DNA from 4 places in the Paenibacillus sp. OK060 genome. Region 4 is predicted to be linked to each of the others. Evidence: predicted binding sites of a transcription regulator. Region 4 holds the regulator's gene; each other region holds the start of a gene.
The links. Region 4 encodes Rex, which represses fermentation and respiration genes when NADH is low (regulators of the CRP and FNR family bind a similar motif). Its sites were predicted from a motif close to TTGTGAAATATTTCACAA; they were not measured.
Positions count from the first base shown of each region.

Region 1: adhE (bifunctional acetaldehyde-CoA/alcohol dehydrogenase) is a predicted target of Rex. The motif match lies at 5,068-5,085, and genes of this name have one in related genera.
Region 2: BLS14_RS08805 (cytochrome ubiquinol oxidase subunit I) is a predicted target of Rex. The motif match lies at 4,735-4,752, and genes of this name have one in related genera.
Region 3: nadA (quinolinate synthase NadA) is a predicted target of Rex. The motif match lies at 3,044-3,061, and genes of this name have one in related genera.

Region 1 covers NZ_FNFR01000002.1:1,060,623-1,068,207, reverse strand. The annotation lists gene BLS14_RS11130 (sugar phosphate isomerase/epimerase family protein) at 1-754, shown strand, start outside; gene BLS14_RS11125 (ThuA domain-containing protein) at 779-1,507, shown strand; gene BLS14_RS11120 (winged helix-turn-helix transcriptional regulator) at 1,830-2,126, shown strand; gene BLS14_RS11115 (hypothetical protein) at 2,294-3,025, shown strand; gene BLS14_RS11110 (hypothetical protein) at 3,223-3,936, shown strand; gene BLS14_RS11105 (Crp/Fnr family transcriptional regulator) at 4,019-4,735, opposite strand; gene adhE (bifunctional acetaldehyde-CoA/alcohol dehydrogenase) at 5,166-7,585, shown strand, end outside.
Region 2 covers NZ_FNFR01000002.1:574,987-582,571, reverse strand. The annotation lists gene BLS14_RS08835 (response regulator) at 1-87, shown strand, start outside; gene BLS14_RS08830 (right-handed parallel beta-helix repeat-containing protein) at 277-1,632, shown strand; gene BLS14_RS08825 (nitrous oxide reductase accessory protein NosL) at 1,629-2,204, shown strand; gene BLS14_RS08820 (ABC transporter permease) at 2,230-3,051, shown strand; gene ccmA (heme ABC exporter ATP-binding protein CcmA) at 3,044-3,757, shown strand; gene BLS14_RS08810 (TlpA family protein disulfide reductase) at 3,790-4,353, shown strand; gene BLS14_RS08805 (cytochrome ubiquinol oxidase subunit I) at 4,919-6,283, shown strand; gene BLS14_RS08800 (cytochrome d ubiquinol oxidase subunit II) at 6,280-7,293, shown strand; gene cydD (thiol reductant ABC exporter subunit CydD) at 7,358-7,585, shown strand, end outside.
Region 3 covers NZ_FNFR01000015.1:15,124-22,708, reverse strand. The annotation lists gene tilS (tRNA lysidine(34) synthetase TilS) at 1-94, shown strand, start outside; gene hpt (hypoxanthine phosphoribosyltransferase) at 148-687, shown strand; gene ftsH (ATP-dependent zinc metalloprotease FtsH) at 789-2,834, shown strand; gene nadA (quinolinate synthase NadA) at 3,133-4,071, shown strand; gene nadB (L-aspartate oxidase) at 4,108-5,727, shown strand; gene nadC (carboxylating nicotinate-nucleotide diphosphorylase) at 5,724-6,590, shown strand; gene BLS14_RS30745 (type III pantothenate kinase) at 6,597-7,367, shown strand; gene hslO (Hsp33 family molecular chaperone HslO) at 7,463-7,585, shown strand, end outside.
Region 4 covers NZ_FNFR01000002.1:873,660-881,244, forward strand. The annotation lists gene BLS14_RS10140 (AAA family ATPase) at 1-765, opposite strand, end outside; gene BLS14_RS10145 (hypothetical protein) at 758-1,285, opposite strand; gene BLS14_RS10150 (DUF5590 domain-containing protein) at 1,589-2,119, opposite strand; gene BLS14_RS10155 (amidohydrolase) at 2,161-3,465, opposite strand; gene BLS14_RS10160 (redox-sensing transcriptional repressor Rex) at 3,452-4,105, opposite strand; gene dinG (ATP-dependent DNA helicase DinG) at 4,321-7,182, opposite strand; gene BLS14_RS10170 (tetratricopeptide repeat protein) at 7,324-7,585, opposite strand, start outside.

The DNA.
Region 1 (7,585 bases), 190 kb from region 4:
GAGCTGTCACGGTAACCCACTTCATCCACAAAAGGATATTGCGAAAGGATTCCACGATGATTTCGTTAAGACGGTAGAACTGGCTGAGAAACTGGAAGTGCCTGTTGTAAACACATTCTCCGGTTGTCCGGGAGACCATGAGGATGCCAAATATCCGAACTGGCCTGTTGCACCATGGCCGAATGACTTCCAGGAAGTTCTTAAATGGCAATGGGACAACAAAGTTATCCCTTACTGGACAGAGTGGGGCAAATTCGCTGCAGATCACAATGTGAAAGTGGGACTGGAACTGCACGGTGGATTCTCTGTGCATACACCAGCTACCTTGCTGAGATTGCGTGAAGCAGCAGGCGAAGTGATTGGCGCTAACTTGGACCCGAGCCACATGTGGTGGCAAGGTATTGATCCGGTGCAAGCGATCCACATTCTGGGACGTGAAGGCGCGATTCATCACTTCCATGCGAAAGATACAACTATTGATCCAATTAACGTGAACAAATATGGTGTAACGGATATGCAGGATTATACAAACATGCTTGATCGTGCTTGGCAATTCCGCTCGGTCGGTTATGGTCACGATAACAAGACTTGGGCTGATATTATTAGTGCTCTGCGTCTGGTTGGATATGATTATGTCGTAAGTATTGAACACGAAGATGGTCTGATGTCGGTAGAAGAAGGATTCTCTAAAGCTGTGCAAAATCTCCAACAAGTATTGATTGAAGAGCCGCTGGGAGATATGTGGTGGGTTTAGAGTTACACTAGGGGGAAATTGAATATGATTAACGTCACCATTTGGAATGAATTTGTCCATGAGAAAATTCATGATGAAGTAAAAGAAGTCTACCCTGACGGTTTGCACATGGCGTTGGCAAACGGGCTGGGAGGCGAAGGCTTTGCCATTCGCACTGCAACACTGGATCAGCCTGAGCATGGATTAAGTGATGAGGTGCTGAATTCGACAGATGTGCTTATATGGTGGGGACATATGGCGCATGAGCGTGTGAGCGACGAGATTACACAGAAGGTTGCACAGCGAGTCCTGGATGGTATGGGGTTGATTGTGCTGCACTCTGGTCACTTCTCCAAGCCATTCAAAGCGCTGATGGGCACAAGTTGTGATCTGAAATGGCGTGAAGCTAATGAGCAGGAGATTATCTGGTGTGTGAATCCGTCCCATCCGATTGCCGAGGGAATCAATAGCAAGATCATTCTGGAAAAAGAAGAAATGTACGGAGAATTCTTCGATATTCCAGTACCGGATGAACTGGTGTTTGTAAGTAATTTCCAAGGCGGAGAGGTATTCCGAAGCGGATGCACGTTCCTCCGCGGTTCAGGAAAAATCTTCTATTTCCGTCCAGGTCATGAAACATACCCGACCTTCTACAATCCGGAAATTTTAAAAGTGATCAGCAATGGAGTGAAGTGGGCATATCCTACGCGCAACGTTAAGCCGGAATTTGGCTTCAGCGAGCCTGTAAGATCACTTGGTAACGTGCTGGTTTAAGCTGCAAATTGGCTGTATGAACGGATAAAATAAACGATATACCAAAGAACCCTTCTCCAAGTCAAGTATGACTGTGGCAGCTGGGTTCTTTTTGGGTAAGATAGCTACATGGGAGTTAGACGATATTTTCCCATGGTTCCGTTGTCCCATGTGATGTATACTGAGTTGTATCATCGAAGTTGAGTTATGCCCCTAAAATTTTAACTTTTTAGCGGCAGACGTTTTCTTTGAGACTTAAATATGTTATTATGAAATATACTAACTAAACGTAAGTTGAGTGATCTCTAAAGAGGTGATTAATGTGGAAGGCCAAGATCTGCGGATGTGTCCGCGCTTTGAGACGGCGTTTTCTTTCTTGGGTAAGCGCTGGAACGGTTTGATTATTCAAACGTTGATGAGTGGTTCGAAGCGGTTCAAGGATATCTCCAACCTGATTCCATCGATGAGTGATAAGATGTTGTCAGAACGGATGAAAGATCTGGAAAGCGAAGGAATTCTGATCCGTCATGTCTATCCGGAGACGCCAGTTCGTATTGAATATGAACTGACAGAGAAAGGCAAGGCGCTACAGCCCGTTATGAATCAAATTCAAGACTGGGCAGAGCAGTGGGTTGAGTAGTAACAGCTTCCCCGGCTCAAACTAAGTGAACTGATGGGATAAAGGCTCTTGATTTCCAGTGGAAATCAGGAGTTTTTGTCTTAAGGGTCCTGCACATGTTGTCGCGAGTTGTAGTATAATTGTAAATAAAATGGCCGCAGGCGGCCGGAGCGAGGAGGCCACTTGTCATGAGAGAAGAAAGCTTATCCCGTGAAGTACGCTACGGCAAGCAAGATATTGCAGAACTTGAGAGCGCATCCATCCAGGTACATTTAATCTACAAAAAAGCTGCGGAGCTATTTAAACGAACCTCATATTCCCCGTCGGTTAAGGATGATGTTGCAGGAGAGAAGACTCATTCCACGAATAGCAATGGTCAGGTAATGGCTCCGGCGGTACTGCAAAAATGGATTCAGACAGCAAGAGGCTGGAAATGTATTGGATGTGAACTGAGACAACCCGATTCCATCGGGGTTCAGGCCGAAGCCAACGTTCATGAAGAACGTGTGTATCTGGATGTGGGCGAAGGGCGTTTTGTTAAAGCGGAGATGCTGATTCAGGCGATTGTATGGTCACAATATGAGAAGATCCGCATGCTTGCGCCTTGGCTGGGTGATGACACCTTCTACACTGTACAAGAGCTGGATGTGATTGCCCGTTATATTGTACCTACCTATTTCTCTGAACGGCCGCTGCACGAGCAAGGCAAGGTATCCAAGGTACACCAATCATCGGGTCAGATTCCGCTCTACCAGGAATATGTGGATGCACCTTCGTTCTGTGTACAGGTGGATGGTGGATTACTTGAAGGGCGTTTGCTGACAGGCGTCTATGTGTCGGAGGAACAGTTCTTTGGGCTCAACCCGTATCTGAAGGATGGAGACGGAGGCCGTACCTACATGCAGGCTTGTGTTCAGTAAACATGCTACTTAATAGACCTTAATAATAATTAGGAGCCAAAGGGCCTGCTTGCAGGCTCTTTGTGTTGTACAAACCAGTTATGGACGCTGCTGGATGAAAAGTAACGGCATTGACACTTTTTTTGCATGAATTTTGTGCCATAATAGAGGTTATGGACAACAGGGTGAATGATTTTACGCAGGGTGGTGTTACCTACATGAAGAAGAGAATCCCCGGTTACATAGGTATATGTCTGCTTATTCTGGTTATATTAGCCGGGTGTAGCGAGACACAGCCTTCCGAACAGCCAATCGTCAAAGAGACCGAATCGCAGAATACTATTACTGTGGCAGTGGATGGCAGTACTTTTTTGCCTGACGCAACGAAGTCCATTAAGAGAGATTTTAGTGAAGGTCTGACGCTCAAGAAAGCACTATTGAACAGTGGACTTGTCGATTTTACAGCAGATGGCAAGCGGATCCAATCCGTGGGGGAAGTTTCTCTGGACTCCTCACTTAGCTGGGCGGTCAAACTGAATGGCAAGGATATTGACCCGGAAAATTGGGACATGGAGCTTCATGTCAAAGATGAAGTGATCATATATGTAAAAGCCGCTGACAGTGGGGGAGACGATGTTGTTTACCAAACAACATTACTCAAGGTGAGCGGTGGAAATATTATGCCAAATCTCAATCGTCAATATGCCGGGGTGTATGTTCAGGAATGTACTGTGCGTGATGTATTGAAGTCCAGTGGGATTGTAAGAATGTCGGAGAACAACAAATTCGTTGTTTCCGTTGAAAATGTAATTCCCCGGATGAACCAACGCTGGATGATCATGGTGAATGATAAGGAACTGATGGAAAACGGTTTGGACATGAAATTGAATCCACGTGATGCAGTAAAGCTCGAGTTGACTACTGTATCTTAAGCATAACAAAAGCCCAATCTTCGTTATAGAAGATGGGCTTTTTTCATTTGCGTATCAAAAGTTTTACAAGATGGGAAAAGCGTCAGATTCGGCAAATCTCGTTAGGACATAATTCACAGTGACAGATGCCCTGGAGCATGTGCAGATCCTTGATGACAATCATGCCGTTATCGTATTCAATGGCGTCTTTTTTACGCAAATCGCTTAACATGCGGTTGACACTTTCACGGGTCGCTCCAATCATATTGGACAGATCCGTGTGTGTTATTTTTTTATGAATCATGACATGCTCTCCATGGGGCTCGCCGTAGGAATTGGACAATCGAATCAGCGTGGAGCAGAGTGCGCCCGGTTTGCCATATAACATCAGATCACGGAATTTGGTTTGGGTTAACCGGTGATGGATACCCATCCATTTCATAAAGTCGATCGCAAAGTCACAGTGTTGGCAGATCAGCATTTCCAGGTCTTTATGCTCCAGTACGCCGATCTCACTATCCTCCAGCACTTCCGCCGAAAAGCTGTGTTTCGATCCGAAGAACGGATCAGCCTGCCCAATCATATCACCGGCTTGATACATGTACATAATCAATTCCTTGCCTTCATCCGTGGATTTGGTGATCTGAGCACGGCCTCGTTTCATATAATAAAGTTTGTCAGAGACATCCCCCTCCCAATACAGATGGGTTCCTTCCGGATAGGTTCTGTCCTTCATCGTTACGAGCAGATGGTTGAAATTCGCTTCCGAGAAACAGTTGGTATTTCCGCGTTTTTCCAGTACACTCAGTTGTTCTCTCATAAGTCTATCTCCCCTTTGTGTCCATCGGACGGCCTTCTGCAGCTTGGACTGGCCCCCGTGGTTCGCCGCAAACCGTTGCCGTCCTGATCAGGGTCATCTCTCGGCCGGGAAGGACGGTACAAATTGCGGTGGTTCAATTTTTAAGTTCAGTATATACCTTATCTTGCCGTTTGAGGGGCGTGGAAAGGGGGCAAAAATGGCGAAATTTCAAACATTGTGATTAAATTCACTTTCGAAAGGAGAGGATGAATCTGACAGCCCTATAGTTTAAATAGGAAGTGTAAATGGCTAAGTGAGAGACACTAAAAAACTTAAATTAAATTTGTTATACTTTGTGAAAAAAATCACATAATTAACTCTTTCCCCATGGTACGATGTGAATGTAAAGAAGAGAGACAAACCAATACGAACCTTTAGGAGGATGAGGGAGATGGCTGTAAAGAACGAAGTCGCCCCAGTAAAAGAACCGACAGCAGGTCAGTATATTCAAACGTTAATTGACAAAGCGAATAAAGCACATGCAGCATTCATGTCCATGGATCAGAAACAGATTGACCGCATCGTGCAAGCGATGGCGCTGGCAGGTCTGGACAAACATATGATGCTCGCCAAAATGGCCGTGGAAGAAACAGGTCGGGGTGTGTATGAGGATAAAATCACCAAAAATATATTTGCAACAGAATATGTGTATCATAGCATAAAATATGACAAAACAGTAGGGGTTATCGAAGATAACGAGTACGAAAGCTTCCAGAAAATTGCGGAGCCTGTCGGCATCATCATGGGGATTACCCCGGTAACGAATCCGACATCCACCACGATGTTCAAAGCACTGATTTCCATCAAAACGCGTAACCCAATCATCTTCGGTTTCCACCCATCTGCACAGAACTGTAGCCGGGAAGCCGCCAAAATCCTGCTTGATGCTGCAGTGAAGCATGGTGCTCCAGCGGATTGTATCCAGTGGATTGATGATCCTTCCATGGATCGCACAAACGCACTGATGAATCATAATGATGTGGCGCTCATTCTGGCAACAGGCGGATCAGGTATGGTACGGGCGGCATACAGCTGTGGTAAACCAGCACTGGGCGTAGGGCCAGGGAACGTACCTTGCTTTATTGAGAAAAGCGCAGATATCAATCAAGCAGTAACGGATCTGATTTTGTCCAAATCGTTCGATAACGGCATGATTTGTGCTTCCGAGCAAGCAGTCATCATCGAAGAACCGATCTTCGATCAGGTGAAAAAGAAAATGATCGCGAACGGCTGTTACTTCGTCAACAAGGATGAGGCAGCGAAACTGACCGCAGGTGCGATTAATGCTGAGAAATGTGCGGTGAACCCGGCGATTGTTGGTCAATCTGCAGTCAGCATTGCGCAAATGTGCGGTATCGAGGTCCCTGCTAACACCAAAATTCTCGTAGCCGAGATTGAAGGGGTAGGTACAAAATTCCCGTTGTCGGCTGAAAAACTAAGCCCGGTACTGGCTTGTTACAAAGTGAAAACGGCAGCTGAAGGGATTGAGCGTGCAGCAGAAGTGGTTGCTTTTGGCGGCATGGGTCACTCCTCTGTTATTCATTCGACGAACGAAGAAGTCATTAGCAAATTCGCAGATCGCCTGCAAACCGGACGGATTATCGTGAATTCGCCATCCACACACGGCGCCATCGGTGACATCTATAACACCAACATGCCGTCACTGACATTGGGCTGCGGATCGTATGGACGTAACTCGACTTCTTCCAACGTAACCGCTGTAAACTTAATCAACGTGAAAAGGGTGGCTCGCCGTACCGTGAATATGCAGTGGTTCAAAGTGCCGAATAAAGTCTACTTCGAAAAAGGTGCAACACAGTATCTTGCCAAAATGCCGGACATCACACGCGTAGCCATTATTACGGATGCCATGATGGTCAAACTCGGTTATGTGGAAAAAGTAGAGCACTATCTGCGTCAGCGTCAAATGCCAGTAGCCATTGAAGTGTTCTCTGATGTCGAACCCGATCCATCCACAACAACGGTAGACCGCGGTACGGAAATGATGCGCCGCTTCCAGCCAGACTGCATTATCGCTCTCGGCGGGGGATCACCGATGGATGCTGCCAAAGCGATGTGGCTGTTCTATGAATATCCTGACACGGATTTCAATGATTTGAAGCAAAAATTCATGGATATCCGCAAACGGATCTACAAATATCCACGTCTTGGCGTGAAAGCGAAATTCGTAGCGATCCCGACAACTTCGGGCACAGGTTCGGAAGTAACATCGTTCGCAGTTATTACAGATAAAAATCAAGGCAATACGAAATATCCACTGGCAGACTACGAGTTAACACCAGACGTAGCCATTGTAGACCCGGAATTCGTATACTCTCTGCCTAAAACCGCTGTTGCGGATACAGGTATGGACGTATTGACTCACGCCATTGAAGCATATGTATCCGTCATGGCGAATGATTACACGGATGGACTCGCGATCAAAGCGATTCAACTGGTATTCCAATACCTCGAGCAATCAGCGCTGCAAGGTGACAAATTGGCTCGTGAGAAAATGCATAACGCTTCAACGATTGCCGGTATGGCTTTTGCCAACGCGTTCCTGGGCATTAACCACAGCTTGGCACACAAATGGGGCGGTCAGTACCACACCGCACATGGACGTACCAATGCGATCCTGATGCCACACGTCATTCGCTACAATGCGAAAAAACCGACGAAGTTTGCATCGTTCCCGAAATATTCGCACTTTGTTGCAGATGAGCGTTATGCGGAAATTGCCCGCATTCTGGGATTGCCTGCACGTACGACAGAAGAAGGGGTTACCAGCCTCATTAATGCCATTCGCAA
Region 2 (7,585 bases), 300 kb from region 4:
TTGCAAAAACTGCAGGTTCAAAATCGTGTTCAACTGACACGTTACGCATTGGAGCAAGGGCTTATTACAGACCATAATCGTCTGTAATAAGCTTTTTTTACTATATCCGTGTGTTCTTTCTATTTTCATGTTAAGTGGATGTGATTTTTCTACTTTTACCACAATGACCTCACAATTTGGACACAAAACGTCCAGCTCTATAGCTAGCTTGAGCTATATGGCAAAAATTTGTTTTTATGTACACTATGAGCAGTGTGTTTCATGAAGGAGGTTATGATGTTTCGCGAACGGATTGTCCTGGGCATATTGCTGCTTATAGGGATACTGTTGATCCCGCTATCTTACCCGCTGGACACTGCAAATGCTGCTCCTGAAACCAAAGATGCTATTCCACTCCAGCCAATCATTGATGGTTCTAGACCTGGAGAAGTGCTTGTACTTGAGCCGGGTATTTATTCTGGTCCCGTAAGTATAGACAAGAATATATCCATTCGAGGGGACTCATCCGTAATGGTATTGAATACGGAAGCTGAATCCACCATTACCATTCGTTCAGATGGAGTGACATTGCAGGGTTTCACGGTACGACACTTAACAAATGAACCCACTGCAGCGATTCAGGTTGAAGGAGATCGAGTAGAGATCACGGGCCTGGATATTCAGAGTCAAAGTTTTGGAATCGTGCTGCGGGGTTCCGTCGATGGGCTCATACATAGCAATACTATTTCATGGGCTGGACCGGAGTCTGCTTCCAGTGGTCAAAAGGGGAATGGCATTGATCTGTACAATTCCCATCGTACCCACATCGAAGACAACAAAATTACGGGCATGCGGGATGGTATATATCTGGAGAACAGTCGCAATCTTACGGTTAAGGGTAACACGCTGTTACATACCAGGTATGGAATTCATTGTATGTATATCGATGGCTCTTCTATTGTGGACAATGTGGGAGAGAACAACAGTACCGGAGCCATGGTCATGGGCGTCAAGAATACGGTTGTATCGGGAAACTCTTTTCGCAAACAGAACGAAAATGTGCATTCACAAGGGATTTTGTTGTATGACGTACAGCAATCCTCGGTTCATAACAATGTCGTGGAAGGTAACCGTGTTGGCATGAACATTGCTGAATCCTCAGGAAATGAAATTCGCGGCAATGCGGTGCTCCGGAATTTCATCGGAATTCAGCTCGTTCTTGCGGAGGATAATCAGTTTACCAGAAATCAATTTGTTTCGAATGTGATTGAAGCTTCAGCGAAGGACAGCCGGAACAATGAGATGAAGGAAAACTTCTGGGATTCCTTTCAAGGTCTTGACCTGAACGATGATGGAATTAGTGAACTGTCCTATGGAATTAATCCTTTTTATGAGCAAGTGGTCAACCGGAATTCGGCCTATCAGCTTTTCTTTCAATCTCCAGGCATGATCTTTATGAGCAACTTGTTTACGGAAGGCAAGGCAGAGTGGACAAGCGACAGATCGCCATTAATGAGCATGGAAGCGGTATCTCAGACGACGAAGGTAGGTACACAAGGGGTCAAAGAGATAACCGGGGTTTGGATCATCGGATGCATTCTGCTGGGCCTGGCCACTTTTATTATGATCAATATGGGGGTATTACGAAAATGAGAATGAAAACACATTGGAAAACAGTTATGGTGCTTCTCTTTGGGGTGCTGTTATTAACAGCTTGCGGAAAAAAATACGAGGCATTGCCTATCAATGAAGACGTGGATATCTGTGCCATTTGCAAAATGCAGGTGAAAGATGATGCCTATGCCACGCAGCTTACCACGAAAGACGGTAAAAATTATAAATTTGATGACATTGGTTGTATGCATCAGTGGAAAGAAGAGAACGGAACAGATAACATCGGGATGGATTTTGTTCGTGATTATAATGACAAGGAATGGATTGAGTACAGCAAAGCCACTTATGTATACGATGCTTCACTGCGTACACCGATGGCTTACGGCATCCTCAATTTCAAGGATAAACCATCTGCCGAAGCTTTTGTTGCCGAGCAGGGTGTGGGAACCATTATGACCGCTGAAGACCTCGCCTCCCACGACTGGAAACAAAACACAGAGACGATGGATATGATGGGGGAGCATGGGCAATCCGAGGAGGGAATGGGTGAAGGCGTGCATGAAGAAACACATGGAGAAAGCGAATCAACGGAAGAATCAGGCCACAAGTAATGACCAATGAAAATGGTGATGCATGATGGGAGATATGGTACAAGTCGTCCGACGAGAAATGAAAATGGGATTTCGCAACCCTTGGGCATATTCATTTTTGATTCTTTTCTGCGTATTTAGTCTGAGTTTGTTAATCATTAATTCTCAGAATTTTGTAGCAGGATACTCTGGCACTACAGGTTCCATGTTAAATCTTATTCTTTATCTGTTGCCGCTGATGACCCTCTTTCTGGGCTCGTTCTCGTTGACTTCTGAAAAGGAAGAGGGCAGCTGGCAGCTGTTGTCCACTTACCCCATCGGCACGATGTCTTTTATTGTTGGCAAATATCTGGGGCTGTCGGTTGTATTAATGACGATAGTTACATTCGGATATGGCCTGATGGGACTTCTTAGCGGATGGGTGGGTAGCCCTTTAGATGTTAAGACATATCTTTTGTTTCTGGTATTCTCCTGCGGACTGGTGTTGCTATTTCTGACTATTGCACTGTTCATCGGTTCGTTATCCAAAAATCGCTGGCAAGCGTTAACGATATCGGTATCCGTTTGGTTTTTTGCTGTGATCGGGTGGCCCACGCTTCTAATTTCCGTGCTGGGACTCATGCCGTATCAGTGGGTAAAACCCTTACTCACCGTTCTAACCTTCATCAATCCGGCTGAGTTGGTACGTTTGTTTGTGGTGATCAAACTTGGCGGGGGCTCGATACTGGGACCTGAATATTATCAGTGGGTAGATTGGGTACATCCATCGAGCGGGAGCTGGATCTTTATGGGGATATGTCTGCTGTGGATTACATGTTCTATCGTGGCAGTATACGGGATATGGGAAAGGGGACGTTCCCATGGATAATGTGGAAACAGAGATTGTTGGACTGTGTAAATCCATAAAAAAACAACAGATTGTTGAAGATATATCCTTTCGCGTTTCTTCCGGTCATGTGCTTGCCTTATGCGGCGGAAATGGGGCCGGAAAAAGCACCGTTCTGCGTATGCTTGCAGGTATTCTTCAACCTACCTCGGGTGAAATCATTGTAAACAATATGCGCTGGTCCAAAGAACGAAAGCGATATTCGGAACAGATCGGATATATGCCGGATGATTATCATTTCAACCAGGGTTTGACGGCAGAGGAGGCGCTCCAGTTCTGGGCGGCGTTAAGGAAAGTGCCTAAAGCGCGAGTAACGGAAGTGCTAACCATGGTAGGCTTGGCCGATCAAAAAAAGAAACGGGTCACGACCTTTTCCAAAGGTATGCGGCAGCGTGTGTTATTTGCCCAGGCTCTGCTGTCCAAGCCTCCGCTGCTGATCATGGATGAGCCGACGAATGGACTGGACCCCTTCTGGATGCAGGAGTTTGCAAATCTGATAAAACAGATCAAGGAGGAAGGGCATATGGTCGTGTTCTCCACCCACCAGCTTGAGATCGCAGATGATGTTGCCGATCACATTGTTTTTATGAACCAAGGACGTAATGTGGGAGATGGCTCTACTGAGGACTTTCGTCAACAGTTCGGGTCGCTTCATGCTGCATTTCATCATAGTCTTGGCTTAAAATGAAGGTGAATTTATTGGAAAAAAAGAGTAAAAAAATGAGTGCGAAAATGAGAAGTTTGCTTACTATCCTGATTGGAATGGCTGCTTTACTGACCGCTGTGTGGGCAATTTACCAGGGGACTTCATCATCCGAGCCCAAAATAACCGGTGCCATTGAAGCCGGTGCAACTGCTCCTGAATTCACTGCGGTTAATTCAGACGGAGAACAGGTGAAGCTCTCCGATTATCGGGGCAAAGTCGTCATGATTAACTTCTGGGCTTCATGGTGTACGCCCTGTGTGAGGGAAATGCCAAAGATTAAGCAGATTGCTCAGACGTATCAAAACGATGTAGAGGCTCTGTTTGTCAACGTGGGGGAAGCGAAGGGCACCATTCGTGAATTTATGGAGAAACAGCAATTCGATTTCCCTGTTATCATTGATGTGACCGGAAAGGTCTCCGGTCTGTATCGTATCACCGGGTTGCCAGCGACCATGATCATAGATCAGGAAGGTATATTCAGTCACATTTTGCTCGGTGAGTTGACTAAGGATATTCCTTTGCAGCAATGGCTGGAGGAGACCGTACAGCAACGGAATTGGAGCTTTGCAGACTTATGAACAAAAAAAGTCGAGAAGTCGCTCACTATACGAGCGGCTTCTTTTGTTTTATTTTTCCCGAACATCTTGCAAGCATAGTAGAATTGAAAATCGCAATACCACGGTTGTGCCTAATGAATCAATAGCCCCTTTGGGTGCTTTTTATGCTTTTCACCGAGTTGTCAGAAAGAGTTGATCCTTTCTTGAACATTTAGGGACGAAGACGTGTCAGTGATTGAATTGCTAATTCACAAAGATATAATAATTTTAACTATTAGGTCCTGTTAAGTACTTTGGCCCTTCAGTATCAGGTAAAACACAGCTCGCCAACCCATGCTCAGTCCAATAACTATGTGTAGCAATGCACAATGATGGTGTGGTAAAGCTCCTTCGTCACTTACTTTGTGAAAAAATTCTCTTTGTACATACAACGATGGAGGAACGGTTTGTAGATAAACTCTGAACCAGTCTAGTGGGGCTTCTATCAACCTGATAAAGAACGCAGTCCAAGGGCTGACTGACCTAATAATTAAAAGATTCAAATCAGTACGAAAATCGAACAGAGTTTGAAAGGAGGCAGTAAACAATGGCAATCGATACGGTGATGTGGAGCAAGCTGGTGACAGGTATGACGCTGGGCTTCCACGCTATTTTTGCGACACTTGGCGTCGGTATACCTCTAATGATCGCAATTGCAGAATTCATGGGGATTCGCAAGAAGGACCCCCATTACACACTGATGGCGAAGAGGTGGTCAAGAGGGTTTGTCATTTCTGTGGCGGTTGGTGTGGTGACCGGTACAGCGATTTCACTGCAACTGGCCCTGGTGTGGCCGAATTTTATGAAACTGGCAGGCAATGTCATTGCACTTCCGTTATTCATGGAGGTGTTTGCGTTCTTTTTTGAAGCGATCTTTCTGGGCATTTATTTGTATACGTGGGATCGATTCAAAAATCCATACATTCACTGGCTGCTGACGATTCCAATCGTCACGGGAGCAGGCATGTCGGCTGTGTTTATTACGACGGTGAACGGCTTCATGAACCAGCCTGGAGGCTTTGTCATGGAAGCAGGCCAATTCACAGCGGTTAACCCAGTGGAGGCGATGCTGAATACGGCGACGTTTTCCAAGGTGTTTCATGTATTAAGCTCAGCATATTTGACAGGAGCTGCCCTGTTAGCCGGAATTGCAGCCTTCTCGCTGCTGAGAAAAGGGGCATCTGCATACCACAAAAAAGCCTTGAATCTCATGATGGCGGTGGTTCTGCTGTTCGGCTTACTGAACACGTTAGCGGGAGATGTGTCCGCCAAGTTTTTGGCCGAGCATCAGCCGGAGAAACTTGCAGCGGCAGAATGGCATTTTGAGACAGAAAGTGGCGCGGATTTGATTTTATTGGGATGGCTGAATGCAGAGCATGAAATTATAGGAGCTCTTCACCTGCCGAAACTGCTCAGCTTCCTGGCCTTTAGTGACTTTAATGCAGAGGTAACCGGACTGGAGGAGTTTCCGAAGGACGAATGGCCGCCGCTGCTCGTTCACTACCTGTTTGATTTAATGGCCGGGATCGGATTTACGCTGCTGGCTATTTCAGTTCTGTATTTCCTGTTTGTATTCTGGAAAAAGCGCAATGAGCTGAATAAGTGGCTGCTTGGGATCATAGCGCTAGGCGCACCGATGGCTTTTCTCGGAGTTGAGCTGGGCTGGTTCTATGCTGAACTGGGACGACAGCCGTGGATTATCCGAGGATATATGCGTGTGGAGGAAGCAGCCACTTCATCACCCAGCATCAGAATGATCTTTTTCTTCTTCCTGCTTCTCTACATCGTTCTGGGAGTCATGTGTGTTCTCGTACTAAGACGTTTGTTCAACAATAATCCGGCAGAAGTCGAGATGGAGAAATGGATGAAGGAGAAGCGCAATCCGTCTACAGAAAAGGGTGAGCGTACATGAGTTACGAACTGATTGGCATTTCGGTACTCTGGCTGTTCTTGTATGGCTATTTAATTGTTGCCTCCATTGATTTCGGGGCGGGTTTCTTTGCCTTTTATGCACGCTTGACGAAACAGGATCACCTGATTAATCGTCTGATCTCCCGTTATTTATCACCGGTATGGGAGATTACGAATGTATTTTTTGTCTTTTTCTACATTGGCATTGTTGGATTCTTTCCCGACACGGCTTATTATTACGGATCAGCGCTGCTCGTACCGGGAAGCATTGCGGTCATTTTGCTCGCCATTCGTGGGTCGTTTTATGCCTTTGAGAACTATGGTTCCAAAAATAACATCGTGTATCTGTTTCTATATGGAGCTTCGGGATTGCTGATTCCAGCTTCGCTATCAGTGGCGCTAACGCTGACTGAAGGTGGTTTTATCGTGAAGCAAGGTTCGACGGTTTCTCTGGATTACTGGACGCTGTTTACCAATCCGTTATCATGGAGCATTGTTGGACTGGCGATTGTGTCCGTATTGTTCATTAGCAGCTCATTTCTAGCCTTTTATGCATCGCGGGCAGAGGATCACTCTGCATTGAAGCTGGTACGGACCTATGCCCTGTTCTGGAGCACACCGACGATTATCATCGCACTGACTGCATTTATTTATTTGGGACAGCACAATGAGCGACATTTTCAAAATATGATGGATTTATGGTGGTTGCTTGCACTTTCCGTTGCATTCTTCATGATTGCGATGTGGCTGATCTATAACGGACGCCGCTACGGATTAGCGTTTATATGTATCATGCTGCAATTTTTCTGTGCCTTTTTCGCTTACGGAATTGGTCAATATCCTTATATCCTTGATCCGTTCATTACAATTCAAAACAGTGTAACCTCACCAGCGATGGGCTTCGCACTGGTGGTTGTGTTTATCGGTGGCATGTGTATGTTGATTCCTTCCTTGATTCTGGTTTTCAAACTGTTTCTGTTTGATGCGGATTATGTAAAGGGAAAAAAATAAATTGAATTCATTATGCGATGTAAGGGAGTAATCTCACAGGTTCATAGAAAGGAGGAGAGCTTACATGAAGAGGAAAACAAGCCTGATCTCTCAACAAATGTCTGGGCAACGAAAACGACTCGTGCTCCTTGCAGTGATTTCACTTGCGCTGGGTGCAGCGATTGTAAGTCAGGCTGCGCTGCTTGCTGAAGCAGTACAACGGATTTTCGTAGAGAAGGCTTCCCTTTCGTCGGTCGTCATGCTGCTCGGGTTACTCTTGGCTGTCATGGTCGTACGTACAGGGCTGTCTTAT
Region 3 (7,585 bases), on a different contig from region 4:
ACCGGGTGTTCGCCGGTCTAGTGTAGCTCCTGTCAGGGAGGATACTTCCGCAATCCTGTACATGACTGTAGGCGATTCAGCGATTCAGGGGTAGTGGTTATGGTTCAGGTAAGGCTTTCATATGTATAACTTAGGAGGTTCGCACAGTTGCAGAACGACATTCAGGAAGTATTGATCAGTGAAGAAGAAATTCAGAGTAAAATCAAGGAATTAGGCGCAACAATAAGTGCCGAATATGCAAATCGCAATCCTTTGGTCATTTGTGTGCTCAAGGGTGCGTTTATATTTATGGCTGATTTGGTTAAGAACATTACGGTACCTGTTGAGATGGATTTCATGGCAGTATCGAGTTATGGCGCTTCCACCAAATCATCAGGCGTTGTTAAAATCATTAAGGATCTGGATGAATCCGTCGAGGGACGCGAGGTTCTGATTGTAGAGGACATTATTGATAGTGGACTCACGCTCAGTTATCTGATCGAACTCTTGCAGAACCGCGGTGCTGAATCCGTCCGTGTGGTTACGCTATTTGACAAGCCTTCAGGTCGCAAAGTCGAACTTGAAGCTCATTACACCGGCTTTGACATTCCGGACGCATTCATCGTTGGCTATGGTTTGGATTATGCCGAGAAGTACCGGAACCTCCCTTACATCGGGATTCTGAAACCGGAAGTTTACAGCAACTAATGCTTAAGCTAGTTCCAAGCCCATATCTGTTGGTGGCTTCTGTTGAGAAGCCATGTCGGGCTATGTTAAAATAATTAAAGTGTCTCGAGAGGAGGTAGGGGATGAATCGGTTCATCCGGAATTCTGGTTTTTATTTGATTCTTTTTTTAGTTGTGGTGGGGATAGTCCAGTTCGTCAGCAATGGCGGCGAAGCCACCGATAATCCTAGATATGATCAGTTGCGCACGGCAATCAAGGCCAACAACGTCTCTGAATTGACGGTTCAATTCAACGGTCAGACGTACCTCGTGACCGGTCAATACAGAAAGATACCTGACGGGGCCAAATCAGAAAATTTCTCAACGTATATTCCTCCTACGGATGAGGCGATTAGTGAGCTTGTAGCTGCAAGCGAAACGAACAATTTTGAATATCATCAGGAACCTATGAAAGGTGACAGCATCTGGTTGACGTTGCTGACTTCCTTTATTCCTTTGATCATTATGTTCCTGCTGTTCTTCTTCCTGTTTAATCAGGCTCAAGGCGGCGGCGGTAAAGTAATGAACTTTGGTAAAAGCCGTGCTCGTCTCTATAACGAAGAGAAGAAACGGGTTACGTTTGAAGATGTTGCGGGTGCTGACGAAGAGAAACAGGAACTGGTTGAAGTCGTGGACTTCCTCAAGGACCCTCGTAAATTCGCAGCAGTAGGTGCGCGGATTCCTAAAGGCGTATTGCTTGTAGGTCCTCCGGGTACAGGTAAAACCTTACTCGCTCGTGCTGTTGCCGGTGAAGCGGGTGTACCATTCTTCAGTATTTCCGGTTCTGACTTCGTTGAAATGTTTGTCGGTGTCGGTGCATCTCGTGTACGTGACTTGTTTGAAAATGCGAAGAAAAACGCCCCATGTATCATCTTTATCGATGAGATCGATGCTGTAGGACGTCAGCGTGGTGCTGGTCTTGGTGGTGGTCACGACGAACGTGAACAAACACTCAACCAGTTGCTTGTTGAAATGGACGGATTCGGAGCCAATGAAGGTATTATCATCGTTGCTGCAACGAACCGTGCTGATATTCTGGACCCTGCCTTGCTGCGTCCAGGACGTTTTGACCGTCAAATCACGGTTGATCGCCCTGACGTGAGAGGTCGTGAAGCGGTTCTGAAAGTACACTCACGCAACAAACCACTCACCAAAGATGTGAAGCTGGACATTATTGCGAAGCGTACTACCGGATTCTCCGGTGCAGATTTGGAAAATCTCTTGAATGAAGCGGCATTGCTTGCGGCACGTCGTAATCGCAGAGATATTTCCATGCGTGAGGTAGACGAGGCGATTGACCGTGTTATCGTAGGTACGGAGAAGAAAAGCCGTGTCATCAGTGATCGTGAGAAACGTATCATTGCTTACCACGAAGCAGGTCACACCATTGTAGGTTACTTCCTGGAACATGCCGATATGGTACATAAAGTTACCATTATTCCGCGTGGACGCGCGGGTGGATATGTAATCATGTTGCCAAAAGAAGATCGTATGCTTGTAACCAAGCAGGAGCTGTTGGACAAAATAACGGGACTCCTTGGGGGCCGTGTTGCAGAAGAATTGTTCATTGGTGAAATTGGTACTGGCGCATACAGTGACTTCCAGCAAGCGACAGGTATTGTTCGAAGTATGGTTATGGAGTACGGTATGAGTGAGAAATTGGGTCCTATGCAATTCGGAAGTTCACAGGGACAGGTATTCCTGGGCCGTGATATTGGTCATGAACAGAATTACTCGGATTCCATCGCATATGAGATTGATCAGGAAATGCAACGCTTCATTAACGATTGTTACGAGAAATGTAAGGACTTGCTCGTAAAACATTCGAAAGAGATGCATCTGATCGCACAAACATTGCTCGAAGTGGAGACATTGGAAATGGATCAGATCAAGGAATTGATCGAGACAGGTTCCCTGACTCCAAAAAGTGAGAACAGCAATGATGGAGAAGGCACGCCTAGCGAAAGCGGAGAGGCGATCATCGACAACATCGGTGATGTACGCGTCCGTATCCAAGGCAAAGATGAAACGCCTGAGCCACCAGCCGGAGATATTCCTAACGAAGCTCCGAATCTGGACAAAGGAAACAGCAATGACCCGGATGATGGTGGAACGAAGCCAACGTCTTAATTTATAACAACCATCTGTTTATAGTGGCAGATGAACAAAGAGAGCCTTCGGGCTCTCTTTTTTTATATATTCCTTTAAATTGTATAGATAATGATAACGGGGAGCTATAGGGCGAACCACGTAGGAAATGGGCGGTTATGCCCTTGTTCTGGGGCGTTTTCATTTATTGACAGAGTCGTGAACGTTGTGTACATTAGGTGTTAAACCGCTTGTGATTCGTTTCTCAAGCGAAAATAACGACTTGGATTTGCCATATGAAACAGCGTATAAGGCTGTCCCGATAAGGAGAGGATCACAGGTGGAAGCTCTGGCTTTAGAGCGCAAGGCTGAGATGAACCGGGAGCTGCGCGAGCGGCTGATGGAGTTGAAGAAGGAACGTAATGCCATTATTCTTGCCCATTATTATCAACGTGACGAGGTACAGGAGGTCGCTGATTTCCGGGGAGATTCGTTTTTGCTGGCCCAGAAGGCGGCACAAACCGATGCGGATGTTATCGTTTTCTGCGGGGTTCATTTTATGGGTGAAAGCGCTAAAATTCTTGCCCCTAACAAAACGGTTATCATCCCCGACGAGCGTGCAGGCTGCCCAATGGCAGACATGGTGAACGTTGAAGGCTTACGTAAATTGAAAGCACAGCACCCGAATGCCAAAGTTGTAACGTACATCAATTCTTCAGCTGAGATCAAGGCAGAGACCGACATCTGTTGTACATCGGCCAATGCTGTCAGAGTCATTCAATCTGTTGATTCCGATGAAATCATCTGGGTACCGGATAAAAATCTGGGACATTATGTGCAACAACATACAGACAAGAAAATGATTATCTGGGAAGGTTACTGCAATACCCATGATATGCTGACGGTCAAAGACGTGGTTGAGATGAGAGCGAAGCATCCAAATGCCGAGTTCGTTGTTCACCCGGAATGTCGTCCTGAGGTTGTAGAGATGGGTGACTTCGTAGGTAGCACAACCGCCATTCTGGAATATTGTAAGAATTCGTCCGCTAAAGAATTTATCGTAGGTACCGAGGATGGTACAGGATACCAACTGCGTCTCGATAGCCCGGATAAACAATTCCACTTTGCTACCAAGTTCCTCGTATGCCCGAACATGAAGGTCAACAACTTGAAAAAGCTGGTTAAATGTCTGGAAACGATGAAGCCGCAAATTTACGTACCGCCAGCGGTTGCCGACAAAGCCAGAGAATCACTAGAGCGCATGTTACTGGTGAAGTAGCATGCGCTACTCTTGCTCCAAGACAGGTGAAATAACATGATACCGCAATATTTAGTGGATTTTGATCTGTCCGCGCTGCCGATGGTGGAGACGGATGTGCTGGTTATTGGTTCGGGCATTGCTGGTTTGTTTACTGCGATCAAGGCGAGTGAACAACGCAGTGTGTTGATGATCACGAAGAAGTCGTTACTGGATAGTAACACCCGGTATGCGCAGGGAGGAATCGCTGCGGTTATTGCTGAGGATGATTCACCTGCCTACCATTTGCAGGATACACTTGTTGCAGGAGCGGGATTATGCCGCTCCGAAGCAGTCGAAGCATTGGTGAACGAGGGCCCGGACGGAGTGAAAGAACTGATTCGACTGGGTACTTTGTTTGATCTGGAGAACGGCGAGTTGGCGTTGACGCAGGAAGGTGCGCACAGCCACCGCCGTATTTTGCATGCCAATGGGGATGCAACGGGATATGAGATTGTGCGTGCACTGGCTGCACAGGCGAATGAACATCCGGGGATTGAAGTGTGGGATGAGCATTTTGTCATTGACCTGATTACAGAGCAGGGAGAATGTGTAGGTGCGCTGGTTCAGAAGGCTGACGGCTCACAAGTATTTGTGAAGGCAGAGGCAACCGTACTATGCTCTGGCGGAGCTGGACAATTGTATCGATATACGACTAATCCGGAAGTGGCTACAGCAGATGGTGTGGCGATGGCCTATCGTGCCGGGGCAGTTGTCCGGGACATGGAGTTTATTCAATTTCACCCGACCTCCCTTTGTTATCCGGGAGCACCACGTTTCCTGGTGTCCGAGGCGGTACGTGGCGAAGGAGCCTATTTGCGTAATGTGAAAGGCGAGCGCTTCATGGAACGGTATCATGCACAGCTTGAACTGGCACCACGTGATATCGTCGCGCGGGCAATTGTCAGTGAGATGGAATCGACAAACAGCACCTTTGTATATTTGGATATCACTCATGAACCGGCGGAGATGATTAAGCATCGGTTTCCTACTATTTATGAGACCTGTATGCGATACGGACTGGATATGACCACAGACTGGATTCCGGTTGCTCCTGCTGCACATTACATGATGGGCGGAGTGAAGACGGATCTCAGTGGGGAGAGCAGCATTGGCCGGTTATTTGCCTGCGGTGAGGTATCTTCTACTGGAGTACATGGAGCCAATCGCCTGGCGAGCAACTCTCTGTCTGAAGCAATCGTATTTGGCCGGAGAATCGTGGATCGTATTCAATCCCTTCCTCCGCTTGCTTCACTCCAGACAAATATTCCCACATTAACAACTATTCGCAGGATCATAAAGGAAGAGCAGAAGCCGGTGTCCGAAAGACGCTTGCGTCTGCAAAAAATGATGGTGCGTCAAGTGGGGCTGCGCCGGAATGGCGCTAACCTGCAAGCAGCAATAGAGAAACTGCAACAAGAACTGCAATTTTTTGATCAGAAGTTTACTCACAAAGAAGAGATGGAATATGCCAACCTTTTGACCTGTGCCTGGTTGGTTACCACTGGAGCATTACACCGCGAGGAAAGTCGGGGAGCCCACTACCGTGAGGATTTCCCGCAGCGTGACGATGCCGTATGGCAGAAGCATAGTCTGCAGCAGCGAGAACAAGCGATTGTGGAGGAATTGATGTCATGATACTGAACGGATATAATGAAGGACTCATCGAATCAATCAAAAACTGGCTTCGTGAGGATATTGGTGCAGGGGATGTCACAACAAATGTGACGATTCCCGCTGGCAGTCAGTCCAAGGCCGTTATACATGCCAAAGACAATGGAATCATTGCAGGAATTACGGTAGCAGAACTCGTGTTTCAGGTAGTGGATCCTGGTCTTGCGTTCACACCAATGGTAAAAGACGGTGATGCAGTTACACATGGTACGATTCTGGCTGAGGTAGAAGGAAGCACACATAGCTTGCTGACAGGAGAGCGTCTGGCTCTTAACCTGCTTCAGCGCATGTCTGGTATCGCTACCCGTACACGTACTTATGTTGACGCGCTGGAAGGCCTTTCTACACGACTGGTCGATACTCGTAAAACAACACCGGGACACCGCTTGCTTGAAAAATATGCAGTGCGGGTTGGTGGCGGAGCAAATCATCGGTTCGGTCTCTATGATGCCGTCATGATTAAGGATAACCACATCAAGGGCGCAGGCGGGATCACTGAAGCGGTACAGCGTGCGCGAGCCGTCATTCCGCATACAATGACCATTGAAGTAGAGACCGAAAACATGGAACAGGTCAGAGAAGCCTTGCAGGCTGGGTCAGATATCATTATGCTGGATAACATGCACCCAGATCGGATGCGTGAGGCCGTCGCTCTTATTCGTGAGCAGGCTCCGCATGTGAAAGTTGAGGCATCGGGCAACGTCTCGCTAAATACCATTCGTGGTATTGCAGAGAGCGGAGTGGATGTAATTTCAGTTGGCAGGTTAACCTACTCTTTTGAGAGCCTGGATATCAGCCTGGATTTAAACGAAAAGAAAGAGGGGTGAACCTCTTTGATTCTTGTGGTAGACGTGGGCAACAGCAATATCGTACTCGGCGTGTATCAAGGCCGGGAGTTGCTCCACCATTTTCGCCTGAGTACATCCCGGCAGTCGACAGTGGATGAATACGGCGTATTGATTTATAATTTATTTCATATGTCGGGGATTTCAACACGCGACATTGAAGGTGTGATCATCTCATCCGTGGTTCCACCACTAGTGAATGTGATTGAAGCCATGTGTGAGAAATACGTAGGCAAAAAACCGCTACTCGTTGGGCCTGGTATTCGAACCGGCCTGAACCTGCGGTATGAGAATCCTCGTGAAGTTGGCGCGGATCGCATTGTTAATGCAGTAGCAGCCGTTGAGAAGTATGGCGGCCCTCTCGTTGTGGTCGATTTTGGTACAGCGACTACATTTGACTGTATTGACGAGAAAGGAAATTATCTGGGCGGGGCTATCGTACCCGGCATCCATATTGCAACCGAAGCACTCTATGAACGAGCGTCCAAGCTACCTCGTATTGAATTGGAGAAGCCCAAGAAAGTCATTGGTCGCAACACCATTCATGCGATGCAGGCCGGCATTATATTTGGTTATGCAGGACAGGTGGACGGCATTGTGGAGCGTATTCGCGAGGAAATGGGAGCCAAGCCTAGAGTCATTGCAACCGGAGGCCTTGCCAAGCTGATTGCAGAAGAAACACGCAGCATCGATGAAGTGGATCCGCTGCTTACGCTTGAAGGGCTGCGTATCGTTTATGAGCGGAACCGGGAAAGGTAAGAACAGAGACGGCAAACAGCGGGCTGAGGTTACAGTCTTATATGTTATGCCGTTTTTTCTATAACTGGCGATTACGCCAAAGGAGGCTGAATGACTTGGAAAACAACAACAAACAAGACCGGTTAATTCGCGGTACAGCAATGAACGGACGGGTTAGGGCCTTTGCTGTTCAAACGACGGAACTGGTTGAGGAATTGCGCAGAAGACATGATACGTTT
Region 4 (7,585 bases):
CAGTATGTGTTTTCTGCCTTTCTTATCCGGCAAGTCTACCTGAATATGACGGTCAAAACGACCTGGACGCGTCAGTGCGCTATCCAGCATTTCTTTTCGGTTCGTAGCGGCGATCACGAGTATACGTGGTGTTTCGGAAGAGTATATGCCATCCATTTCCGTCAACAGCTGATTCAGCGTCTGATCATATTCACGCTGTTGTCCACCTTCGCGTTTTCCACCGATCACATCAATTTCATCAATAAATATAATGGCATTTTCCTTATTTTCTTTAGCGGCGCGAGTTCTTGCATCACGGAACAAATCACGTATTCTGCCTGCACCTACACCAACATACATCTCAACAAACTCACTGCCTGAAGCAGCTACAAAAACAGAGTCGGTATAATGAGCAGCAGCTTTGGCCATCAAGGTTTTACCTGTTCCTGGAGGGCCAGTAAGCAGTATACCTTTCAAAGGACGAATACCAAACTTCTGAATTTCTTCATGTCGAATGAGAAAATCAAGCGCTTCCCGCAGTTCCTGCTTGGCACTCTCCTGACCACCGATTTCTTCAAAAGTCAGCTTGGAAGGGCCTTTTTTCTTGCGTTTACGTTCCTGACCTGCCCCCACCGTAATCCCACCCCGCATTTGCATCATGAGCAGCAGAGCTCCCACAAGCATTACAGCGATCAGAATGGGAATCATGTTTACACCGATAAAAGCGAGAAAGATAATTAATACGGGTACAAATCCAATGGCAATTTCTTTCGTCCATTTAGGCATTAGGCCACACTCCTATCTGACCGGGCACACGCGGCAGAATAATAAACTTACTGGCATCTCCATCTCTGAGACTGACATATACATTATTGTCATCCATGGCTGTATTTACCTTGATCCCATTTGTAGCCATTTTAGACAAGGTCGGTGTAATTTCGGTGTATTGCTTGTTCTCCATCGCTTGTGCTACGGTAAACATCGCGCTTCCCCACCAGCTCTCTAATGCTTCGTTGGAATGATCCACGACATCCAGCTTCAACGAACGAGTGCCAATCAAGGTTTGTCCTTCTTTGTGAATATATTGTACCAACCTGCCCAGATCAACATCCGGCTGCAGATCGAGTTTCAACTGTACATCATTGCGGTTAATAGTTAATTGAACATCATTGACTCCATCGTACTGGGTAACCATCTTTTCAATTGGGCTTTGCACAGCCACATGACGATACACAAACCAACCTCCAAACAACACAACGGCTGAAATGACGGCAGTCAGAGCAATAGGCAATACTTTTATCTTCAAGTGAGTTACCCCTCCTAAATTTTGGCCCATCCTATAACTTGTAGGCAAGAATATGAATATGTGTACGTAATGTCCTGTGATGTGCCTAACAGGATTTATTTGTGTATGATGTATCCTTGAATACATATTTGAGTATATCACATCGTATATACAATATCTAAGGCGAAAATATGAATAAATTATTAATTTTAACTATTCAAATCCAAAATGATCAACAAAGTACGCCAAAGAACCGGACCAGTCGGGTTTCCGTCTGCCGGTTCTTAAATGTATTCTCTTCAGACGATAGTACGTCTGCTAATTCTAGCTGTTCGGAATCGTATAGACCAGGTCCACTTGTTCCCCGTTGCTGAAGCGGTAAAACCGATAATAGTTGTGAGTATCATCGTTGTAATACACTTGCCATACATAGATTCCATTCACAACGCCTGGCATGATTCGTTTGATCTCCCCACCGGGAACTTCAGAGCTGAACCGATTTCGAATCTGAGCTTCATTCATGCCGTTCTTTAACAGTTCACCGTGTACTGCATTGGTTCCCGTCACGGGTTTGTTATTCTCATCAAACTTGATCCACACCATGACATCCTGGTTATCCTTACTTTTGCCGATCAGGGTCCAGTATATGTTGTCTCCGCCGTCTTTCTGCCCCCAGACATACTTACGCAGCTCTTCGTGGGACGTAATCCCCAGCTGTTCCTGGGCCGCCTGTATGGCCAACGCCTCTTCCTTGCGCTGATCCTGGGTAACATAGACATAATAACGCTGAAGTCCAAACAGAATCAGAACCAGGAGCAGCAGCGAAATCCATATCCACTTCTTTTTTTTCTTCAAAAGCCGAACTTCCTTTCCCTATGACGATGCTGTCCTTGTAATTAACGGGCAAGCAAACTGTCAAATGCCAGCTGAGACTCACGCAGAATGCGCTCTTCATCCATCGTAAGACATTCGCCATGTTTAACCACTTGTTTACCATCCACCCACACATGCTCCACATCTTTGGCCGATGCCGAGTAGACCGTATGGGAAATCAGATCCGTATGCGGATAGAAATGGGCCTGTTCGATGTTCAACGCGATGAAGTCAGCCTTCATGCCAACTTGCAGAGCGCCTGTATTGTTCAGGAATATGGATTTAGCACCATACGAAGTTCCAAGCAGAAGCGCTTCCCCTGCCGGCACTGCAGTAGGGTCACCGGACACACCTTTGTGAATCAACGCAGCCAATCTCATCTCTTCAAACATATCCAGGTTATTGTTACTTGCTGGTCCGTCTGTTCCCAGGGACACAGTCACGCCTGCTTTCAACAGATCAGGCACACGCGCAACACCCGAAGCCAATTTCAGGTTACTGCCTGGATTGTGGGAAACTGCTACATCATGCTTTGCGAGAATCTCGATCTCTTCATCATTCAGATGTACCGCATGTGCAACCAGAGATGGACGGGAGAAAAATCCTAGCTTCTCCAGATGTGCGACTGGACGCAGTCCGTAATCAGCCACGTTCTGTTCCACTTCGCGAAGCGTTTCAGACATATGCGTATGCAAAGGCAGATTCAGATCATGAGCAACCTGTACCAGCTTCTCTATGTAATTCGGAGGGCAAGTGTAAGGGGAGTGTGGAGAGATTACGGTTGTAATTCTTCCGTCTGCTTGTCCATTCCATTGACGGGCAAATGCTGCGGACTCTTCGAGCTTGCGCAGTTGTTCTTCTTCTGAGCAAAGTCCGATTACCCCACGTGCCAGAGCAGCCCGAACGCCGGATTGTTCCACCACTTTCGCAACCTGATCCATATGATCATACATATCTAGGAACGCTGTTGTTCCGCCTTTTAACATTTCAAGCACGGATAGCGATGTGCCCCAATACACGTCTTCAGACGTCATTTTAGCTTCCATTGGCCACATTTTCTCCTGTAACCATACTTGTAACGCCAGATCGTCTCCGTGGCCTCTTAGAAGCGACATGGCCGCGTGACCATGCGTATTGATCAGACCCGGCAAGAAGAACAGTCCTTTTCCGTCCACCTTTGTCAGGCTTTCGTCTCCTTCCGGCAATGTCTCACCAATATGCACAATCTTGTCATTCTCAACAACCATAAAACCTTGAACCACGTTCCAATTCGTACCTTCACTCACGGCAAATTTGCCGTTGTGAATTACCCATCTATTTGTCGTCATCTTCCTCGTCGTCCTTTCCATTCTCCAAGTAATAAGCCAGGCTAAGTAGATCCGTCGTAAAATCAGCATGATGAATGCGAATATGCGGCGGGGTCTTCAGGATCGTTGGCGCAAAGTTCAGAATCGCTTCAATTCCTGACTCAATCAGCTGATCTGCAACATTTTGAGCTTCCGTATCCGGAACCGTGATAATACCTATACGAATGTTATCTTTTTTCACCGAATCCGTTAATTCATTCATCGGTTGTACCGTCAAACTGTTGATTTGACTCCCAATTTTCGGACCGTAGGCATCAAATACAGCGACGATCTTCATGTTGTCTTTGAGATAGGCATTGTAATTGGACAAGGCATGTCCCAAATTACCTGCTCCGACAAGAGCTACATTGATCTGCTGGTCTATTTTTAAAATATGGCGGATTTTCTCAATGAGATATGAAACGTCATATCCAATCCCTTTACGACCAAAGTCACCAAAGTAAGCCAAGTCTTTACGAATCTGGGCAGGATTCAAATCCAGCCTCAGTCCAAGTTCTTGTGAAGAAACCGTATTGACTTCGCGCTGATGCAGTTCATTCAAATAACGCAAGTAAACAGGTAATCTACGCACCACGGCTTCCGAAATTTTATCTGATTTCATTCATTGCTCCCCCTTACCAAGGCCACGATAGATAGATGAAAAGATGAGCACCCTGTCTAAAACGATGCAAAATGATTACTGAATTAAACAGGATGCTCCTTGTTATATAATTTAATCGCTTTACTCGCATATCCATGAAACGAATACATGATATTACTCAATTTTACCGCCAATCACTGGCGTCTTGCAATAATGGAAGCTACAGAGCGTATCTGTTATTGTTGCTCTTCGGTTGGTCTCTCGAGCCATTCCGAAATGCGTGGAACCATCTGCTCTGTAAGCATGTGCTCCATTTTGGGACCAGGTAATGAATATAAAAAGTACTTGCCATAATACGCTTCAATAACGCGTGTATCGTATACAATCACAATGCCTCTGTCTTTGCCTGTACGAACCAGTCTGCCAAATCCCTGTTTGAAACGGATGACGGCTTGTGGCACGGATAGCTTCATAAACGGGTTTTTCTTCTGCTGCTGCAAAAGCTCGCTCTTCGCTTCCACTAATGGATGATTCGGTGGCTGGAACGGCAGTCTGACAATTGCAAGGCAGGTCAGAGCCTCTCCCGGAATGTCCACGCCTTCCCAAAAGCTGCTTGTGCCAAGTAGCACCGTTGCTTTAGCATCTTGGAACCGACGTGTAAGCTTGGAACGGCTGCCGCTGTCCACCCCTTGCCCAAGCAAAGAGATATCGTTGCCTGACAAGGCCTCCTTAAGCGGGTCATAGACCTGTCGCAGCATGCGGTAGGAGGTAAACAACACCATCATGCGTCCACGAGTCGCAATAGCCGTTTCCGCGAGCGAGTGCACGAGCATATCCACAAAGTGTGCATCGCCTACACTGCCCTTCACGCTTGGGAAATCACGCGGAATGACAAGCAGCGCTTGTTCTCGATAATTGAACGGTGAAGGTAGCATCGACGTTAACAGACGGTTATTGTCGGCAGCTTCCTGCAATCCCAGCTGTTCGATCATGAATTGAAATGACTTGTCAACGGAGAGCGTAGCCGATGTAAGCACAACGCTTTTCTTTTTATCAAAGAACATATCCTTCAATTGTGCACTGACATCGACAGGAACAGCATAGAGTTGCAGTGATTTACTGCGGAACTGGCCGCTGGCCTCCATCCAGTACACGGTATTGGCATCATCCATCCGCATGAAGAAACGCAGATTATCCTTAATCGTTGCCAAATCCTTGAGCAGACCTGAGATATCCGTAATCAGACTATCGGACTGATAATCGTCCTGATCTTCTTTCACTTCAAGCAGCAGCTTGTCGCCTTTACGAATCAAATCGCCTAGGGTGACATAAATTTGGTTTTCAGCGTCCTGCAATTCCTGCCATTTGGCTGGTTTTTGTGAAGACTTCAGTCTAAGTGAGAATTGTCCTGTCTCGCCTGGAGAAGCATCGCTGCGTTCAGGCAGCAGTCCGAACAATGCATCGCTTAGTCGATCCCACATCTCTTTAACTTCGACAGCAAGCGGGAACATCTGATCAATCATGGAGCCCCACTGTACCGAATTTTCATGACCCGACAATTGAGAACGCAGCATAGGCAGTTGGCCATTTCGGCTATCTTTAAATAGTCGGGTCAGTGTATGAACCAACGTGAAATATTTCATATGAAGACCAAGGTGCTTACCTGCTACGTCCTCCAGATGATGTGCTTCATCAATGACGAGACTTTCGTAGGCTGGCAGCAGCTGATGTGCTGCTTTGACATCCGTAAACAATTTCGAATGATTCGTAATGACGATATCGGAAAGCCCGGCTTCATGTTTGGCCCGGTGATAGAAACATTTGCGGAACCAAGGACAGGAACGTCCAAGACAGGACTCAGACTCACTTTGTACCGTCTCCCAGAAGTCTCCTCCGCGCCCGCTTAGATTAAGCTCCTCGTCGTCTCCAGTCTCCGTCTGAGTAAGCCAGACAATCATCTGAGCCGCTGTAAAATAATCCTCTTTCGGTGTAGCAAATTCACGTTTATTGATTTTATGCTCAAACTTACGCAGACACAGATAGTGCCCACGTCCTTTGAACACCGCTGCCTTGAACGGGAACGGAACCACTTGGGTCAGCATAGGAATATCCCGCTCTCTCAATTGCTCCTGCAGGTTGATGGTATGTGTGCTGACCATCACTTTCTGTTCCTGTTTTACACTTTCATAGATGGCAGGCAGCAAATAACCAAGTGATTTGCCCGTACCTGTCCCAGCTTCGATTAAGAGATGTTTCTCCTCATCCAAAGCTTGTCGTACACTGCTGAACATTTGAGTTTGCGCCTCACGCTCCTCATAATGGTCCAGCGTCTCCTTCAGGTTATCTCTAACCTGATCCATAAACTGCTCAAAACTCACGCCTTCCAGCGGATTACCCTCTCGCTCATCACGTGGTGAGCCTATATCGGTCCAGTCACTCACGTTCAGGGCAAGCTGGCGGTAATACGTATGACCATCCAGATCCTGAATAGGCTCTGCTTCCTTCTCAGAACGCATTCCATCGAAGAACCAACCCAAGTCGCTGTCTTCCGGTGCAAACAGGTCACTGAGGCGCTGAATCGTGATCAGAGGCAATGCACGCAGCTCATCGAGACACTTCAGTAATACAAAAGCTGTTGCAAGAGCATCACTGTCTGCCTGATGAGGACGGTCATGCTGAAATCCGAATTCCGAAGACACATAACCGAGTTGATAAGAGCCCAGTGACGGGAACGAGATCTTCAGGAAATCAATCGTATCCAGGATCCGTCCGGTAAATGGCAGATAACCGCATCGATCGAGTGCATTTTGAAGAAAATGAAAATCAAAAGCAACATTGTGTCCAACAAGAACCACATCATCAAGCAGCGGAACCATCTCCATCATCATCTCTTCCAATGAGGGAGCATCCGCCACATCTTCATCGGTAATACCGGTTAACCCCGTAATAAACGGAGGAATCGGTACACCTGGGTTCACATAAGAACTATATATTTGAGTTATGCTGTAGTCATGATCTATGATGGCAAGTCCGGCCTGTATAATCTCACCGTCGGACTGCGTGCCGGTTGTTTCGAAATCCAATACGGCAAATTTCATTGCAATGTACGGTCCCTTCCATTCCAGTCTATGTTACAGCATAGCAAAAAAAAGGGCGTTTGAAAATTAACTGACAAAAAAGGCGGTGTCCCCGCCGCTATGCCAGAGGAGGGAACACCGTCTTAATGCCGCCGAATAGTCCTAATTTAAGGCAGTCAGCTGATTTGCATATTGCAATTTTCCGCTGTTTAAACGACAAGCTTCCATGTTATACAGCGGTTCGGTCAACGATGGGTCATACTGAAGCGCCTGCGCAAATAATGAACATGCACCTTCAGGATTCGCGAGCTTGGCCTCGATACAGCCCAGGACGTTACATACCAACCCTTTCAATCTCGGCGAACCGTTCAGATGCATGATCCGCTGCAAGTGTATTCCTGCTTCCTCGGTTTGTTCCAGGTTG